DNA from 3 places in the Kitasatospora sp. NE20-6 genome. Region 1 is predicted to be linked to each of the others. Evidence: predicted binding sites of a transcription regulator. Region 1 holds the regulator's gene; each other region holds the start of a gene.
The links. The regulator HrcA, encoded in region 1, represses chaperone genes, less so after heat shock. The targets are predictions, from matches to a motif close to TTNGCACTCNGNNNNNCNGAGTGCNAA.
Positions count from the first base shown of each region.

Region 2: a site for HrcA is predicted at 2,653-2,679, ahead of groES (co-chaperone GroES). Genes of this name have one in related genera too.
Region 3: a site for HrcA is predicted at 3,166-3,192, ahead of SNE206_RS27290 (FmdB family zinc ribbon protein). Genes of this name have one in related genera too.

Region 1 covers NZ_BPRL01000005.1:122,860-128,129, forward strand. The annotation lists gene SNE206_RS06100 (DUF3097 domain-containing protein) at 1-283, opposite strand, end outside; gene pspAB (PspA-associated protein PspAB) at 342-926, opposite strand; gene htpX (zinc metalloprotease HtpX) at 939-1,862, opposite strand; gene hrcA (heat-inducible transcriptional repressor HrcA) at 2,139-3,161, shown strand; gene dnaJ (molecular chaperone DnaJ) at 3,234-4,373, shown strand; gene SNE206_RS06125 (16S rRNA (uracil(1498)-N(3))-methyltransferase) at 4,501-5,250, shown strand.
Region 2 covers NZ_BPRL01000010.1:91,603-96,872, reverse strand. The annotation lists gene SNE206_RS11280 (LysR family transcriptional regulator) at 1-355, opposite strand, end outside; gene groL (chaperonin GroEL) at 471-2,099, opposite strand; gene groES (co-chaperone GroES) at 2,207-2,512, opposite strand; gene SNE206_RS11265 (THUMP-like domain-containing protein) at 2,875-4,044, shown strand; gene SNE206_RS11260 (polysaccharide deacetylase family protein) at 4,026-4,886, opposite strand; gene SNE206_RS11255 (hypothetical protein) at 4,945-5,202, opposite strand; gene tsaD (tRNA (adenosine(37)-N6)-threonylcarbamoyltransferase complex transferase subunit TsaD) at 5,199-5,270, opposite strand, start outside.
Region 3 covers NZ_BPRL01000045.1:12,177-17,446, reverse strand. The annotation lists gene SNE206_RS27300 (potassium/proton antiporter) at 1-1,388, shown strand, start outside; gene SNE206_RS27295 (MFS transporter) at 1,712-3,082, shown strand; gene SNE206_RS27290 (FmdB family zinc ribbon protein) at 3,204-3,566, shown strand; gene SNE206_RS27285 (hypothetical protein) at 3,867-4,148, shown strand; gene mscL (large conductance mechanosensitive channel protein MscL) at 4,228-4,644, shown strand; gene SNE206_RS27275 (hypothetical protein) at 4,762-4,956, opposite strand; gene SNE206_RS27270 (sigma-70 family RNA polymerase sigma factor) at 5,140-5,270, opposite strand, start outside.

The sequences.
Region 1 (5,270 bases):
CGGGCCCGGCCGCGGGGGCCGCGGCGGCGGGGCGGACGAGCGTCACCACCCGCCCCTCCAGCAGGAAGCCCCGCGGCACCAGCGGGAACACCCGGTGCCTGCCGAAGCGGTCCTCCAGGGTCACGGTGAACCCCTCGGCCGTCCGCTCGCACCGCACGACCGCCCCGCAGTACCCGGTGGCCGCGTCCTCCACCACCAGGTCGCGCTCGGCGGCCACCTCCGGCGCGGGCTGCTGCCGCTTCCACGGCGGGGTCAGATCGGGCCCGTACTCCCTGCTGCGCATGGACGGGAGTCTACGAGCCGGCGCACCGCCCGGCGGATCCCGCGGGCCCGCCGTCCGGCTACAGTCCCGGGGCGCCCCACACCGGGAACCAGCGCGACAGGTCCGACTCGATCCGCAGGTCGTTCGGCAGCATCGCCTTCACCTGCAGCTCCACCGGGCTGTTGCGCTTCTCGCCGCCGCCCGGCACCGGCGCGAACGGGTAGAACGTGCCGCGCTTGTACAGGTAGACCAGGCCCAGCGGCTGCCCGGACGCGTTGCGGAAGCCCACGATCGAGCAGAGCAGCTGCGGGCCGAAACCGTGCGCCTCCAGCTCGCTGTTGACCGCGTGCAGGTCGTTGACCAGGTCGGGCAGCTCCTCCGGGGTGTGCCGGGAGAGGAGCCAGGAGTAGCCGTAGGCGTCCCGGGACGCCTCGACGGGCACGCCGCCGCGTCCGGTGTCGGCGTCCAGCAGGGCCTGCACCTGCTGCTGCACCTCCTCGAAGGCGCCGCCCTCGACGGCCGCGAAGCACACCGCGCCGAGCCCGGTCGGCCGGAAGCCCGCCGCGGCCTCCAGGGTGAGCGCCGCCGACGGGATGCCGAAGAGCTGGTCCAGATCGGGCTCGACGGGCTTGGTACGGCCCAGCAGGGAGTCCAGGAAACCCACGGTGCGCTCCTCTCACCGGCCGAGCTCGGCGGAGATCCGCGCCAGCTGCTCCAGCCGCTGCTCCAGCGACGGGTGGGTCGAGAACAGCTGCGAGGCGGCCTCCCGCGCGCTCAGCGCCGGGGCGAAGTAGAAGGCGTTGTACGGCTGCGACCTGCGCAGGTCCTCGGTGGGGATGGCGGCGATCTGCCCGGTCACCTTCGTCAGTGCGGAGGCGAGCGAGCTGGGCCGGCCGGTCAGCTGGGCGGCGGCCCGGTCGGCGGCGAGCTCCCGGTAGCGGGAGAGCAGCCGGGTCAGCAGGAAGCTGAGGGCGTACACGAGCATGCTGACCAGCGGGACGAGGATCAGCGCGATCGCGGCGTTGGGGTCGTTGTTGTTGCGGTTGCCGCCGCCCAGGAAGCCGCCGTACAGCGCCATGCGGGTGATGAGCCCGGCGAGCACGCCGAGGAACCCCGCGATGGTCATGACGGCCACGTCGCGGTGCGCGACGTGCGACAGCTCGTGGGCGAGCACCCCCTCCAGCTCCTCCGGTTCCAGGCGGCGCAGCAGGCCGGTGGTCACGCACACCACGGCCTTCTGCTGGTTGCGCCCGGTGGCGAAGGCGTTCGGCATGTCGTTGTGGGCCACGGCGATCCGCGGTTTCGGCATGTCGGCGAGGGCGCACAGCCGGTCGACGGTGCCGTGCAGCTGCGGGTACTCCTCGGGGGTCACCGGCCGGGCGCCCATCGCCCGCTCGGTGATCCGGTCGCTGAACCAGAACTGCGCGACGAACAGGCCGCCGGAGATCAGCAGGACGATCGGCCAGGCGCCGCGCAGCAGCACGATCAGCACGCCGGTGAAGCCGACGTACACCAGGCCGATCAGGAACATCGTGACGACCATCCGGCCGGTCAGGCCGCGGTCCGGTGCGAAGCGGGAGTGCTGCCGTGACGACGACATCGCTGCTCCTTCGGTAGCTCGCTCGCCTTCGATGCTGCCACCAGGAGGCGGGGGCGGCGCGGCCCGCGGTCCCGACAATCGGTCGAGGATCACGTGGGCGGCCCGTTCCTGCCGCCGGGGGAGGGCCTTACACTGGCAGGTACGGTTCTGGCACTCTGCCTTCCAGAGTGCCAAAGGACCGGACGGCTACCAGGTCCAACGGGCGGAGACGGAGGTGCGTGCCCCGTGGTCAACGAACGCAGGGTCGACGAGCGCCTGATCGACACGCGTGCCGCCGTGCGCCCGCTCGACGAGCGCAGGCTCGCCGTGCTGCGGGCCATCGTCCAGGACTACGTGGGCACCGAGGAGCCGGTCGGCTCCAAGGCCCTCGTGGAGCGCCACAACCTCGGGGTCTCCCCGGCGACGGTGCGCAACGACATGGCCGCCCTGGAGGAGGACGGTTTCATCCACCAGCCGCACACCAGTGCCGGGCGCATCCCCACCGACAAGGGGTACCGGCTCTTCGTGGACCGGCTGGCCGAGGTGAAGCCGATGACGGCCCCGGAGCGGCGGGCGATCCGGCACTTCCTGGAGGGCGCGGTCGACCTCGACGACGTCGTCGCCCGGACGGTGCGCCTGCTCGCCCAGCTGACCCGGCAGGTCGCCGTGGTGCAGTACCCCTCCCTGACCCGCTCCACCGTGCGGCACGTCGAACTGGTCGCGCTGGCACCCGCGAAGGTGATGCTCGTCCTGATCACCAACACCGGACGGGTGGAGCAGCGGATCGTCGACTGTCCCGGCGCGGTCGGCGAGACCGTCCTGGCCGACCTGCGCGCCAGGCTCAACGCCCAGGCGTGCGGGCAGCGGCTGCCGGACGTCCCGGAGCTCCTGGAGGACCTGCCCGGGTCGTTCGAGCCCGTCGACCGGCCGGCCGTCTCCACCGTGCTCGCCACGCTCTTCGAGACGCTCGCCGAGCAGAACGAGGAGCGCATCATGCTGGCCGGCACGGCCAACCTGACGCGCTTCGGCCACGACTTCCCGCTGACCATCCAGCCGGTGCTCGAAGCACTGGAGGAGCAGGTGGTGCTGCTGCGCCTGCTGGGGGAGACCGCGGAGTCGGGCATGACCGTCCGGATCGGCCGGGAGAACGCGTACGAGGGACTCAATTCCACGTCCGTGGTCTCCGTCGGTTACGGTTCGGGCGACCAGAGCGTGGCAAAACTGGGAGTGATCGGTCCGACCCGGATGGATTACCCCGGCACAATGGGGGCGGTGCGAGCGGTGGCACGGTACGTGGGTCAGATCCTGGCCGAGTCGTAACAACGGCGGCGCGGACACCGCGCGGCCGGTCGGGCGCAAGCACTTCTAGAGGCGGAACAAGCGGAGCATTTGGTGGCCACGGACTACTACGCGGTACTCGGCGTCCGACGGGATGCGGGGCAGGACGAGATCAAGAAGGCGTTCCGGCGCCTCGCGCGTGAACTGCACCCGGACGTCAACCCGGACCCCAAGACCCAGGAGCGGTTCAAGGAGATCAACGCCGCCTACGAGGTGCTGTCGGACCCGGCCAAGCGCCAGGTCTACGACCTCGGCGGCGACCCGCTCTCCCCGAACGGCGGAGGCGGTGGGGCAGGCGGCTTCGGCGCCGCGGGCTTCGGCTTCTCCGACATCATGGACGCCTTCTTCGGCGCGGCCGGGGGCCAGCGCGGACCGCGCTCGCGGACCCGCCGCGGCCAGGACGCCATGATCCGCCTGGAGATCACCCTGGAGGAGGCCGCGTTCGGCACCACCAAGGAGCTCCAGGTCGACACGGCCGTCACCTGTACGACGTGCTCCGGCGAGGGCGCCGCACCCGGCACCTCCGCGCAGACCTGCGACATGTGCCGCGGCAAGGGCGAGGTCTCCCAGGTCACCCGGTCGTTCCTCGGCCAGGTCATGACCTCGCGTCCCTGCCCGCAGTGCCAGGGCTTCGGCACCGTCGTGCCGACCCCGTGCCCGGAGTGCGCCGGCGACGGCCGCGTCCGCGCCCGCCGCACCCTCACCGTCAAGATCCCCGCCGGTGTCGACAACGGCACCCGCATCCAGCTGGCCGGCGAGGGCGAGGTCGGCCCCGGCGGCGGCCCGGCCGGCGACCTGTACGTCGAGATCGCCGAGTCGGCGCACCCGACCTTCCAGCGGCGCGGCGACGACCTGCACTGCACGGTCACCATCCCGATGACGGCGGCCTCGCTCGGCACCCAGGTGCCGCTGCAGACGCTCGACGGGATGGAGGAGGTCGACATCCGGCCCGGCACGCAGTCCGGCCAGTCGATCCCGCTGCACGGCCGCGGCATCACGCACCTGCGCGGGGGCGGCCGGGGCGACCTGATAGTGCACGTCGAGGTGCAGACGCCGACCAAGCTCGACCCTGAGCAGGAGGACCTGCTGCGGCGGCTCGCCGTGCTGCGCGGCGAGGAGCGGCCGTCCGGTCACTTCTCGCCCGGCCAGCAGGGCCTGTTCTCGCGGCTCAAGGACGCCTTCAACGGCCGCTAGGCCGTCGCCTGCACCGACGCGCGGGGCCCGGCCGACCGGCCGGGCCCCGCGGTCGTGCAGCACCCCCGCACCCCCGCCTCCCCGGGCCGCCCGGGGAGGCCCCCCGCACACCAGGAGTGGAGCCGCTGTGACCGCGCCCGTGTTCGTCGTCGAGACCGCGCTGCTGGCCGGGGCCGCCCCGGGATCGGTCGTCCGCCTCGACGGGCCCGAGGGGCGCCACGCCGCCGCGGTGAAGCGGCTGGAGACCGGCGAGGCCGTCACCCTCGCCGACGGCCACGGCCTGGGCGCCGACGGCACCGTCGCCGCGGTGCACGGCAAGGACGCGCTGGACGTCACCGTCGTCACCGTCCGCACCGAGCCGGAGCCGGCCCCCCGCATCGTCGTCGTCCAGGCGCTCCCCAAGGGCGACCGCGGCGAACTCGCCGTGGAGACCATGACCGAGGCCGGCGTCGACGCCGTGATCCCCTGGGCGGCGTCCCGCTGCATCACCCAGTGGAAGGGCGACCGGGGCGCCAAGGCGCTCGCCAAGTGGCGCGCCACCGCCCGCGAGGCCGGCAAGCAGTCCCGCCGGCTGCGCTTCCCCGAGGTGCACGACCTCGTGACCACCCGTCAGCTGACCCCGCTGCTGGCCCGGGCGGCGTTCGCCGCCGTCCTGCACGAGGACGGCGCCCGGCCGCTCGCCACCGCCGAACTCCCCGCCGGCGGCGACATCGTGCTCGTCGTCGGCCCCGAGGGCGGCGTCTCCCCGGACGAACTCGCCGCCTTCGCCGAGGCCGGCGCGGCACCCCACCGGCTCGGCCCGACGGTGCTGCGCACCTCCACCGCCGGGGTGGCGGCCGGTGCGCTGCTGCTCGGCCGCACCGGCCGCTGGTCCTGATCCGGCGTCCGGGCCCGGCC
Region 2 (5,270 bases), on a different contig from region 1:
GCCGGGCGGCCCGCAGCTGCGCCACGGCCTGCGGCACCAGGGTGGAGCTGGCCGTCGGGAAGGACACCAGCCGCACCCGCCCCGAGCGCAGCCCGGCGATCGCGGCGACCTCCTCCTCCGCGGCCGACAGGCCCGCCAGGATCGCGGAGGTGTGCTTCAGCAGCACCTCGCCCGCCTCGCTGAGCTGCATGCCCCGGCCGGAGCGCACCACCAGCGGGGTCGCCACCGACTTCTCCAGCGCCTTCATCTGCTGGCTGACCGCCGGCTGGGTGCAGCCCAGCTCCCGCGCGGCGGCGGAGAAGGAGCCCGTCCGGGCGACGGCGCGCAGGACGCGGAGATGGCGGGCCTCGATCATGCGCCCAGGGTATAGGCGGGCGGGGGTCCGCCCGGCGGGCGGAAACGCCGGAGGCCCGGCCCGCCCCGGACGTGGTGTCCAGGGCGGGGCCGGGCCTCGCGGGGGCTGACAGGTGTCAGTGGGAGTGACCGTGGCCGCCGTGCGCGTGGCCGTTGTCGGACTCCTCCTCCTTCTTCTCCACCACGAGGGTCTCGGTGGTGAGAAGCAGGGCGGCGATGGACGCCGCGTTCTCCAGGGCGGAGCGGGTGACCTTGACCGGGTCGATGACGCCGGCCTTCACGAGGTCGCCGTACTCGCCGGTGGCCGCGTTGTAGCCGTGGCCGTCCTCCAGGTCGGCGACCTTGGAGGTGATGACGTAGCCCTCCAGGCCGGCGTTCTGGGCGATCCAGCGCAGCGGCTCGGCGAGCGCCTTGCGGACGACCGCGACACCGGTCGCCTCGTCGCCCGACAGGCCCAGGCCGCCGTCCAGCACCTTCTGCGCGTGGACGAGCGAGGCGCCGCCACCGGCGACGATGCCCTCCTCGACCGCGGCGCGGGTCGCGGAGATGGCGTCCTCCAGACGGTGCTTGCGCTCCTTGAGCTCCACCTCGGTGGCGGCGCCGACCTTGATGACGCAGACGCCGCCGGCCAGCTTGGCCAGGCGCTCCTGCAGCTTCTCGCGGTCCCAGTCGGAGTCGGTCGAGGCGATCTCGGCCTTGATCTGGCCGACACGGCCGGCCACGCCCTCGGCGTCGCCGGCACCGTCGACGAGGATGGTCTCGTCCTTGGTGACGGTGATGCGGCGGGCGCTGCCGAGCACGTCCAGGCCGGCCTGGTCGAGCTTGAGGCCGACCTCCTCGGAGATGACGGTCGCGCCGGTGAGGACGGCGAGGTCGCCGAGGATCGCCTTGCGGCGGTCGCCGAAGCCGGGGGCCTTGACGGCCACCGCGTTGAAGGTGCCGCGGATCTTGTTCACCACGAGGGTGGACAGCGCCTCGCCGTCGACGTCCTCGGCGATGATCAGCAGCGGGCGGGAGCCGCCGCCCTGCAGGATCTTCTCCAGCAGCGGGAGGAGCTCCTGGATGGAGGAGATCTTGCCCTGGTTGATCAGGACGTACGGGTCCTCCAGGACCGCTTCCTGGCGCTCCGCGTCCGTGACGAAGTACGGCGACAGGTAGCCCTTGTCGAACTGCATGCCCTCGGTGAACTCGAGCTCGACACCGAAGGTGTTCGACTCCTCGACGGTGATGACACCGTCCTTGCCGACCTTGTCGATCGCCTCGGCGATGAGCTCGCCGACCTGGGTGTCCTGCGCGGAGAGGGAGGCGACGGCGGCGACGTCGTCCTTGCCCTCGATCTCGCGGGCGATGGAGAGGAGGTGCTCGGAGACCGCGGCGACGGCCTTGTCGATGCCCTTCTTCAGGGCGGCCGGACCGGCACCGGCGGCGACGTTGCGCAGACCCTCGTTGACCAGGGCCTGGGCGAGCACGGTGGCGGTGGTGGTGCCGTCACCCGCGACGTCGTTGGTCTTGGTGGCGACCTCCTTGACGAGCTGCGCGCCGAGGTTCTCGTACGGGTCGTCGAGCTCGACCTCGCGGGCGATCGTCACACCGTCGTTGGTGATGGTGGGGGCGCCGAACTTCTTGTCGATGACGACGTTGCGGCCCTTGGGGCCGATGGTCACCTTGACGGTGTCGGCCAGCTTGTTGACACCGCGCTCCAGCGAGCGGCGGGCGTCCTCGTTGAACTGCAGGATCTTCGCCATGTTCCCGTTTCCTCAAGGGTGTTACGGACGGACCGTGTGGATGGACCAACAAGCGCGCCCCGGGCCCGGGTCAGTGCTGACGCGGTTCCGGGGCGGGCTGCTGAGGCTTACTTCTCGATGATGGCGAGAACGTCACGAGCCGAGAGGACGAGGTACTCCTCGCCCTGGTACTTGACCTCGGTGCCGCCGTACTTCGAGTACAGGACGATGTCACCGACGGCGACGTCGAGCGGCAGGCGCTGACCGTCCTCGAAACGGCCCGGGCCGACGGCCAGGACGACGCCCTCCTGGGGCTTCTCCTTGGCGGTGTCCGGGATAACCAGGCCGGAGGCCGTGGTGGTCTCGGCGTCGAGCGGCTGGACCACAATGCGGTCCTCGAGCGGCTTGATGGCAACCTTGCTGCTGGTGGTCACGTCCGAGTTCCCCTTCGGAGATTACGGGGTTGTCTAACAGGAAAGGGCGATGTCAGCAGGCCTGCCGTCGCGGGGGTCAGGCTCGCTCGTCGCGTTGGCACTCACCCGGGGGGAGTGCCAGGAACGACCATAGGCCGCGGTTAGCACTCAGTCAACCAGAGTGCCAACGGAGACGCGGGTGTGTCGCGAAAGAGGTGAGCAGTCGTACTCATGCACGACGCACCGGCGCGGCGGACGCGGCGGACGCGGCCGGCGGTGGATCACCGCCGTCGTGCACGGGCTGCCGGCCGCGGTGCTGCTGCTCGGCGCCGTGGCCGCGGGCAGCGGCCGGTGCAACCGACCCGAGCCGCGACAATGGCCGGGTGGAGATCGAATCGTTCCGGGCCCTGCTGACCGACGAGGGCCGCGCCCTGCTCGCCGAGCTGCGCGCCTTCACCCCCGACCAGGAGCTGGCGCTCGCGACCCGGCTGCGCCGCGAGCACCCGGCGGAGCTCGTCCGCGCCGCGTTCGAGCAGGCCAGGCTGCGGCAGCGGGCCCGCGCGAAGTTCGGCGACGACGCCGACGCCCTGTACTTCACCCCGGACGGCGTCGAGCAGGCGACCCGGCGCAGCGTCGCCGAGTGGCGGGCGCAGCGGTTCGCGGCGCTGGGCGTGCGGCGGCTGGCCGACCTGTGCTGCGGCATCGGCGGCGACGCGATCGCGCTGGCCCGGGCGGGCGTGTCGGTGCTGGCCGTCGACCGCGACCCGCTGACCTGCGCCGTGGTGGAGGCGAACGCGGCCGCGCTGGGGCTGTCGGCGCTGGTGGAGGTGCGGTGCTCGGACGTCGCCGGGATCGACGTGTCCGGCTTCGACGCGGTCTTCACCGACCCCGCGCGGCGCACCTCGCGCGGGCGGGTCTTCGACCCGGAGGCGTACTCGCCGCCGCTGTCGTGGGCCGTCGAGGCGGCGCGGCGCACGCCGTTCGGTGCGCTGAAGGTCGCGCCGGGCATCCCGCACGAGCTGGTGCCCGGGGACGCCGAGGCCGAGTGGGTCTCCGACCACGGCGAGGTCAAGGAGGCGGTGATCTGGTTCGGCACGGGCGCCGCCGAGCCGTACCGGGCCACCGTGCTGCCGGGCGGCCACAGCCTCGCCGGGGCGGGGCTGCCCGCGGAGGCCGGGCCGGTCGGCCGGTACCTGTACGAGCCGGACGGCGCCGTCATCCGGGCCCGGCTGGTCTCCGACGTGGCCGCGCAGGTCGGCGGGCGGCTGATCGACCCGATGATCGCCTACCTGACCTCCGACCGGCTGGTCGCGACGCCGTACGCGCACGCGTACGAGATCGGCGAGGCGATGCCGTACAACGTCAAGCGGCTGAAGGCGCTGCTGCGGGAGCGCGGCGCGGGCACCGTGGTGATCAAGAAGCGCGGGATCGCGATCACTCCGGAGGAGCTGCGGCGGCAGCTGCGGCCGAGCGGGCCGCACGAGGTGACGGTGATCATCAGCCGCACCGACCACGGGCCGCTGATGATGCTCGGTCAGCCCGCGTCGATGTAGTCCTCCAGGCGGGCGACCGCGAAGCCCTGCTCCCGGATGCGGCTGAGCAGCTCGCCGAACATCTTCGTCATCGACTCGCCCTTGAGGTCCTTCGGGCCGCGGAAGTGGGCGAGGATGATGTCGCCCGGGCGCAGCTTCTTGTCGGCGGCCTGGTACTGCATGTTGTGGATCTGCATCGACTCCCGCCACAGCACGACCGCGCGCGGGCCGCAGGCGCGGACGGCGGTGCGCAGCCCGTCGCTGTGCGCGCCGTCCCCGTAGGGCGGGCGGAAGAGCAGCGGGGCGGTGCCGTACTGCTCGGTGAGGGCCGCCTGGGCGTCGCACACCTCGGCGTGCTGCCGCTCCGGGGAGACCGTGCTCATCGCGGGGTGGTCGGTGCTGTGGTTGTGGATGTGGTTGCCGAGGGCCTGCAGCGGCTTGAAGTAGCCGTAGTCGCCGCGGACGATGTCGCGGGTCAGGAACATCGAGAACGGCACCCTGAGGTCGGTCATCATCTCGACGAACCGCGGGTCCTTCTCCGCGCCGTCGTCGACAGTGATGAAGACGACCCTGTCGTGGGTGGGCACCTCGCTGAAGACCGGCACCTCGCCGTCGGCCGACAGCTTGACCGGCTTGTCGGCGGGCGCGGCGGGGGCGGCGGGGAGCGGCTGGAGGCCCCACTTCGCCCAGACGGCGGCCGGGTCGGCCGGAGGTGCGGCCGCGGCGGTGGTGCCGGCCGGGCTGCCGGACGGGCCGGTGGGGGCGGGCGGCGCGGCGGGCCCGTGCGGCGGGCCGCCGCACGCCGCGACGGCCGCCAGGAGGGCCAGTGCCCCCGCAACCCGGACCCAGGACCTCTTCGGCACAGCGCGCTCCCCCACCCGCGATCCGGCACCGGATCGTGCGAATTCTCAGAGAGGCACGCTACTCGACATACGTACTGGTGAACGACCAGCGGTGCACGGGTCGCGCGAGCAGCCCGGCCGGCGGGTCGGGGACGGCGCCCGGCTCGCCCGGCCACCACGTGATCAGCAGGACGCGCCCGCCGTCGGCGGTGAACACCTCGCTGCGCAGCGGCGCGGCGGGGCGCAGCGCGGGCAGGGCGGTCTCCCGTACCCAGCGCTCCAGTTCGGCGGCCCGGCCGTCGGCGGCGCGGGCCTCCCACATGTGCGCGCGGGTCACCCCAGCGACTCGTGGGCGTGCGCGTGCACGTCGGTGTGCGGCACGTGCACCTCGGTGACCGGGAGCGA
Region 3 (5,270 bases), on a different contig from region 1:
CGAGCCTGCTGATCTACCTCGGCATCGGCGTCGCGCTCGGCCAGGACGGCCTCGGCGTGGTCTTCAACAACGCCGAGCTCACCCAGGTGCTCGGCTACGCGGCGCTCGTCGTGATCCTCGCCGAGGGCGGCCTCAAGACCAGCTGGCAGGCCATCAGGCCGGTCATGCCCGCCGCCGTCGTGCTCGCCACGGTCGGCGTCGCCGTGAGCGTCTTCGTCACCGCGGGCGGCGCGCACTGGCTGGTCGGGCTGGACTGGCGGACATCCCTGCTGCTCGGCGCGATCGTCTCCTCCACCGACGCGGCGGCCGTCTTCTCCGTCCTGCGGACGGTGCCGCTGCCGCGCCGGCTCACCGGCCTCCTGGAGGCGGAGTCCGGCTTCAACGACGCGCCGGTGGTCATCCTGGTCGTCGCCTTCGCGACCACCGGCCCGCTCGACCCCTGGTACGTCCTGCTCGGCACGATCCTCGGCGAGCTCGCCATCGGCGCCGCGGTCGGCTACGCGGTCGGCCGGCTCGGCGCGTACGGCATCAAGCACGTCGCCCTGCCCTCCTCCGGCCTGTACCCCATCGCGGTGCTCGCGCTGACCGTCCTCGCGTACGCGGGCGCCTCGCTGCTGCACGGCTCCGGCTTCCTCGCCGTCTACACGGCCGCCCTGGTCCTCGGGAACTCCAAGCTCCCGCACGGCCCGGCCGTCCGCGGCTTCGCCGACGGCCTCGCCTGGATCGGCCAGATCGGCATGTTCGTCGTGCTCGGCCTGCTCGTGACGCCCGCCGCCATGGGCTCCGCGATAGTCCCCGCGCTGGTCAGCGGCGCGGTGCTGGTGTTCCTCGCCCGCCCGGCCTCCGTCCTGGTCTCGCTGACCCCCTTCCGGCTGCCCTGGCGCGAGCAGGCCCTGCTCAGCTGGGCCGGGCTCCGCGGCGCGGTGCCCATCGTGCTCGCCACCATCCCGATGGTGGCCGCCGCACCGCGCGCCCAGGAGGTCTTCAACATCGTCTTCGTCCTCGTCGTGGTGTTCACCCTGCTCCAGGGCCCGACCCTGCCGCTGGTCGCCCGCGGCCTGCGGATCGGCGAGGGCGACATGGGCCAGGACCTCGGCATCGAGGCCGCGCCGCTGGAGAAGCTGCACGGCCACCTGCTCTCCGTCTCGCTGTCCCCCGACTCCCGGATGTCGGGCGTCGAGGTCGGCGAGCTGCGGCTGCCCAAGGGGGCCGCCGTCACCCTGGTCGTCCGCGACGGCAGCAGCTTCGTCCCCGAGCGCACCACCATCCTGCGGGCCTCCGACGAGCTCCTCGTGGTCACCACCGAAGAGGTCAGCGAGGCCGCCGAGCGCCGGCTGCGCGCCGTCGACCGCGGCGGCAAGCTCGCCGGCTGGCTGCGCGGACGCTGACCCCCGCCCGCCGCCCCGGTCGGCAGCGCCACGTGGACTGTGACGCTCCTTGCATCCCCAGCTCCGCAACGGCCTCCTGCCGTACAATCGAACGGTACGGGTCATCCGTACCCACCAACCCGCAACATCTGTCTGATGCAGAGTTGGCGCGACCGCTCGGCGGCCGCGGTCCGCAGCACCCTGCCGCACGCCGTCACCCGCACCGTTGCGGGGCCCGGCCGGACCCGGTATCAACCCCGGTCGACGCGCGAGAGGACGACTCTCGGCGCCGTCGGGGTCCACCCATGCCCCGGGGCGCTACCAGGCAGCAGGAAGGACCGACCGTGACGGCCCGCCGAACGGTCGACGACACCCGTGCCCCCGGAACGCCCGCACCGGCGTCCGGGGAGCCCGCGCCCGCGGCCCCCACCCGCGTCGGCTACGCGACACTGCTCCGCACCCCCGGCGCCCGGACGTTCCTCGTCCCCGCCTTCGCCGCCCGGCTCCCCTACGCGATGCTCAGCCTGGGCATCGTGCTGCTCGTCCTCGACACCCACGGCTCGTACGGCACCGCGGGCGCCGTCGCCGCCGTCTCGGCCGTCGCCCAGGCCCTGGTCGGCCCGCAGACCGGCCGGCTCGCCGACCGCTACGGGCAGGCGTCCGTCCTGCTCCCCAGCCTCGCCGTGCACGCCCTGTCGGTCGGCGCCCTGATCGCGCTCGCCCTCGGCCACGCCCCGGTGTGGGCGCTCTTCGCCGCCGCCGCCCCGGCCGGCGCCTCCGTGCCGCAGATCGGCGCGATGGTGCGGGCCCGCTGGGTGGCCCGGCTCTCCGACTCCCCCGCCACGCTCAACACGGCGTTCGCCTTCGAGTCCGTGACCGACGAGTTCACCTTCGTGGTCGGCCCGGTGCTCGCCACCGCCCTCGCGACCGGCGTCACCCCGGCCGCCGGGCTCGTCACCGAGGCCGTCCTGACCGTCGCCGGCGGCCTCGCCTTCGCCGCACAGCGGCGCACCGCGCCCGTCCGGCACCCGCACACCGCGGACGGCCGGCGCGGGTCCGCCCTCGCCTCCCCCGGCGTCCGGCTGCTGGCCGGCTCGTTCCTCGGCGTCGGCACGGTCTTCGGCGCCCTCCAGGTCTCCATCACCGCCTTCGCGGAGTCCGCCGGCCGGGCCGGCGCCGCCGGCACCGTCTACGGCGTCTTCGCCGCCGGCTCGATGCTCGCCGGGGTGCTGTACGGCCTCGTCGCCTGGCGGCGCTCCGCCCGGCAGCGGATGCTCGGCAGCTACGCGCTGCTGGTGCTCGGCTGCTCGACCCTCTGGGCCATGCCCGGCCTCACCTCGCTCACCGTCGCGGGGCTGTTCTGCGGCCTCGCCATCGCACCGACGCTGATCACCGGCTACACCCTGGTCGAGACGCTCGTCGGCGACGGCGCCAAGACCGAGGCCTTCACCTGGCTCACCGGCGCCATCGGACTCGGCCTCGCCGCCGGTTCGACCGTCGCCGGACAGCTCATCGACACCGGCGGCCCGTCCGCGGGCTTCCTGGTGCCGGTCGCCGGCGCCGGACTCGGGCTGGTCGCCCTGGTCACCCTGCGCCGGCTGCTCGTCCCGCCGGCGGCGCCGGGACGCACCGTCGCACGGGCGTCCGGCGCGGCGCGGTTCGCCCCCGAAGCGACCGCTCCGCAGCTGGTCGGAGCAGGTGCCGCCCAAGGCTGACACCCGGGACCGACCCGGATGGAGCCATCTCACATCCGGCATCGCTGGACTGTTCCAGCGGAATGCCGCATCATGGACGATCGTTAGCACTCATCAGGCGAGAGTGCCAGGAGGAAGACAAGTGCCCACGTACCAGTACCAGTGCACCGAGTGCGGCAACGGCCTGGAGGCGGTGCAGAAGTTCACCGACGAGGCACTGACCACGTGCCCCGCATGCCAGGGAAAGCTCCGCAAGGTCTTCTCGGCCGTGGGTGTCGTGTTCAAGGGCTCCGGCTTCTACCGCACCGACAGCCGTTCCTCCTCCAGCAGCGCGGTGGGCTCGGGAACGGCGTCCTCGACGCCCTCCACCGCCTCCGCGGGTTCGGCGTCCTCCGGCTCGTCGGGCTCGTCGGGCTCCGGTTCGTCCGGTTCCAGCTCGGGCTCGGGCTCGTCGGGGTCGTCCTCGACCGGCTCGAAGTCCTCGTCGGCGGCCTCGGCCGGCTGACGCACGGCCTGCGAAGCCCGGCCCCACCGACCCGATCGGTGCGGCGCCGGGCTTTTCGCGTGCCACCGGTCTTTTCTGCGTGCCGCTGGGCCTTTCGCGCGCCCCCGGCTTTTAGCGCGCCCGGACGCCGCGGCAGGGCCCGGTGGAGCCGTCGTACTACTCCTTTCGGGGGAGGAGAGTTTTCCACACCCCCGAGTTGTCCACAGGAATGCAGCGGGCGCTGCAGGTGAACGGCATTCCGTCGGATTCTGGGGTCCGCGGGCCGACCGGTCCCGCACACCACCGACCGAGGCGGACACCGTGACCACCTGCCCCGTTCCCCCGCTCCCGCTTTCCGTACCGCCCCGGCGTGCGGTGCCCGACTTCCCGCCCGTCCGGCGCGGCTCCGGAGGGCGGCACCGCCTGCAGCAGGCCGTACGCCACCGCCCCGGCGTCCTCGCCGCCGGACTGGTCGCCGCCGCCACCGCGCTCGCCGCGGGGCCCCTGCGCCCCGGCCCGCCCCCGCCGGCCGCCACCTCCGCGGTCACCGCCGAACCGGTCCCGGCCCCGCGCTGCGCGGGCACCGCGCCCCCCACCCGGTGACACCAGGCCCACCGATCGACCGGCCTGCCCCGGCGCGCCGCATTCCGTGACGGCCGAGGCGATGTGGTGTTGTTGCGGAATGAAAGGCTTCAAGGAATTCCTGTTCCGCGGGAACATCATCGACCTGGCGATCGCCGTCGTCATCGGCGCGGCATTCACGAATGTCATCAACGCGTTCGTGAAGGGCGTCATCAACCCGGTCGTCGGCCTGTTCGGCACGGGGGATCTCGCGTCCTACCGGTCCTGCCTCAAGGGGCCCTGCACGCTCGCCGCCGACGGCACGGTGTCGTCCGGCATCTACATCCTCTGGGGCGAGGTGCTCAGCGCCCTGCTGCAGTTCGTCATCACCGCGGCGGTCGTCTACTTCGTCTTCGTGCTGCCGATGCTGCACTACATGGCCAAGCGCAGAACTCCCCAGCAGGAGGCGCTGGCGGCCGAGGCCCAGGAGGTCGCCCTGCTCACCGAGATCCGCGACGCCCTGGTCCGCCAGGGCTGACACCGGCGCGGCCCGCAGGCGCAACCCCGACCTGCGGGCGTTCCACCCGGACGTTCCGCCCCGGCGCCCCGCCCGGTCGTGCTGCCCGCAGATCCGGCGGCGCGGCCCCGCGGAGCACTACCCCCCGTGGTGCGGGGGCCGCTGGCTGAGGTACCAGTCCAGCCCGCGTTCGCGCCCCTCGCCGCCGGGGCGCTCGCCCCAGCCGTGGTCGGTGTCGTCACTGCTCTGGCGGTCCAGCGGATCCCCGAACCGCAGGGCAGCCGCCGCAGGCTTCGCCTCTTCCGCACCCCGGTCGCTGTTCTGTTCGGCCATACGACCCGCCTCCGGCTCTCTCTCCTCCGTCGATGCTTCCTCCCCCAGCCTAGGGTCGGCCCGGCCCACGACCCGACCCGCCTACGCGCACCCGGCCGACGCGCACCGGGCCGCAGGCTCCGGACCGCAGGGGCACGGCGCCCCTACCGCCGGCCTCTACGGCCGGCCCCCATCGGGCGGAGGTCAGGCGGCCTCGAAGCCCGCGTGGTCGGCGATCTTCTTGAGCTCCGCCAGCGCGTGCTTCTCGATCTGCCGGATCCGCTCACGGGTCAGTCCGTGCTGCTTGCCGACCTCGGTCAGCGTGCGCTCCCGGC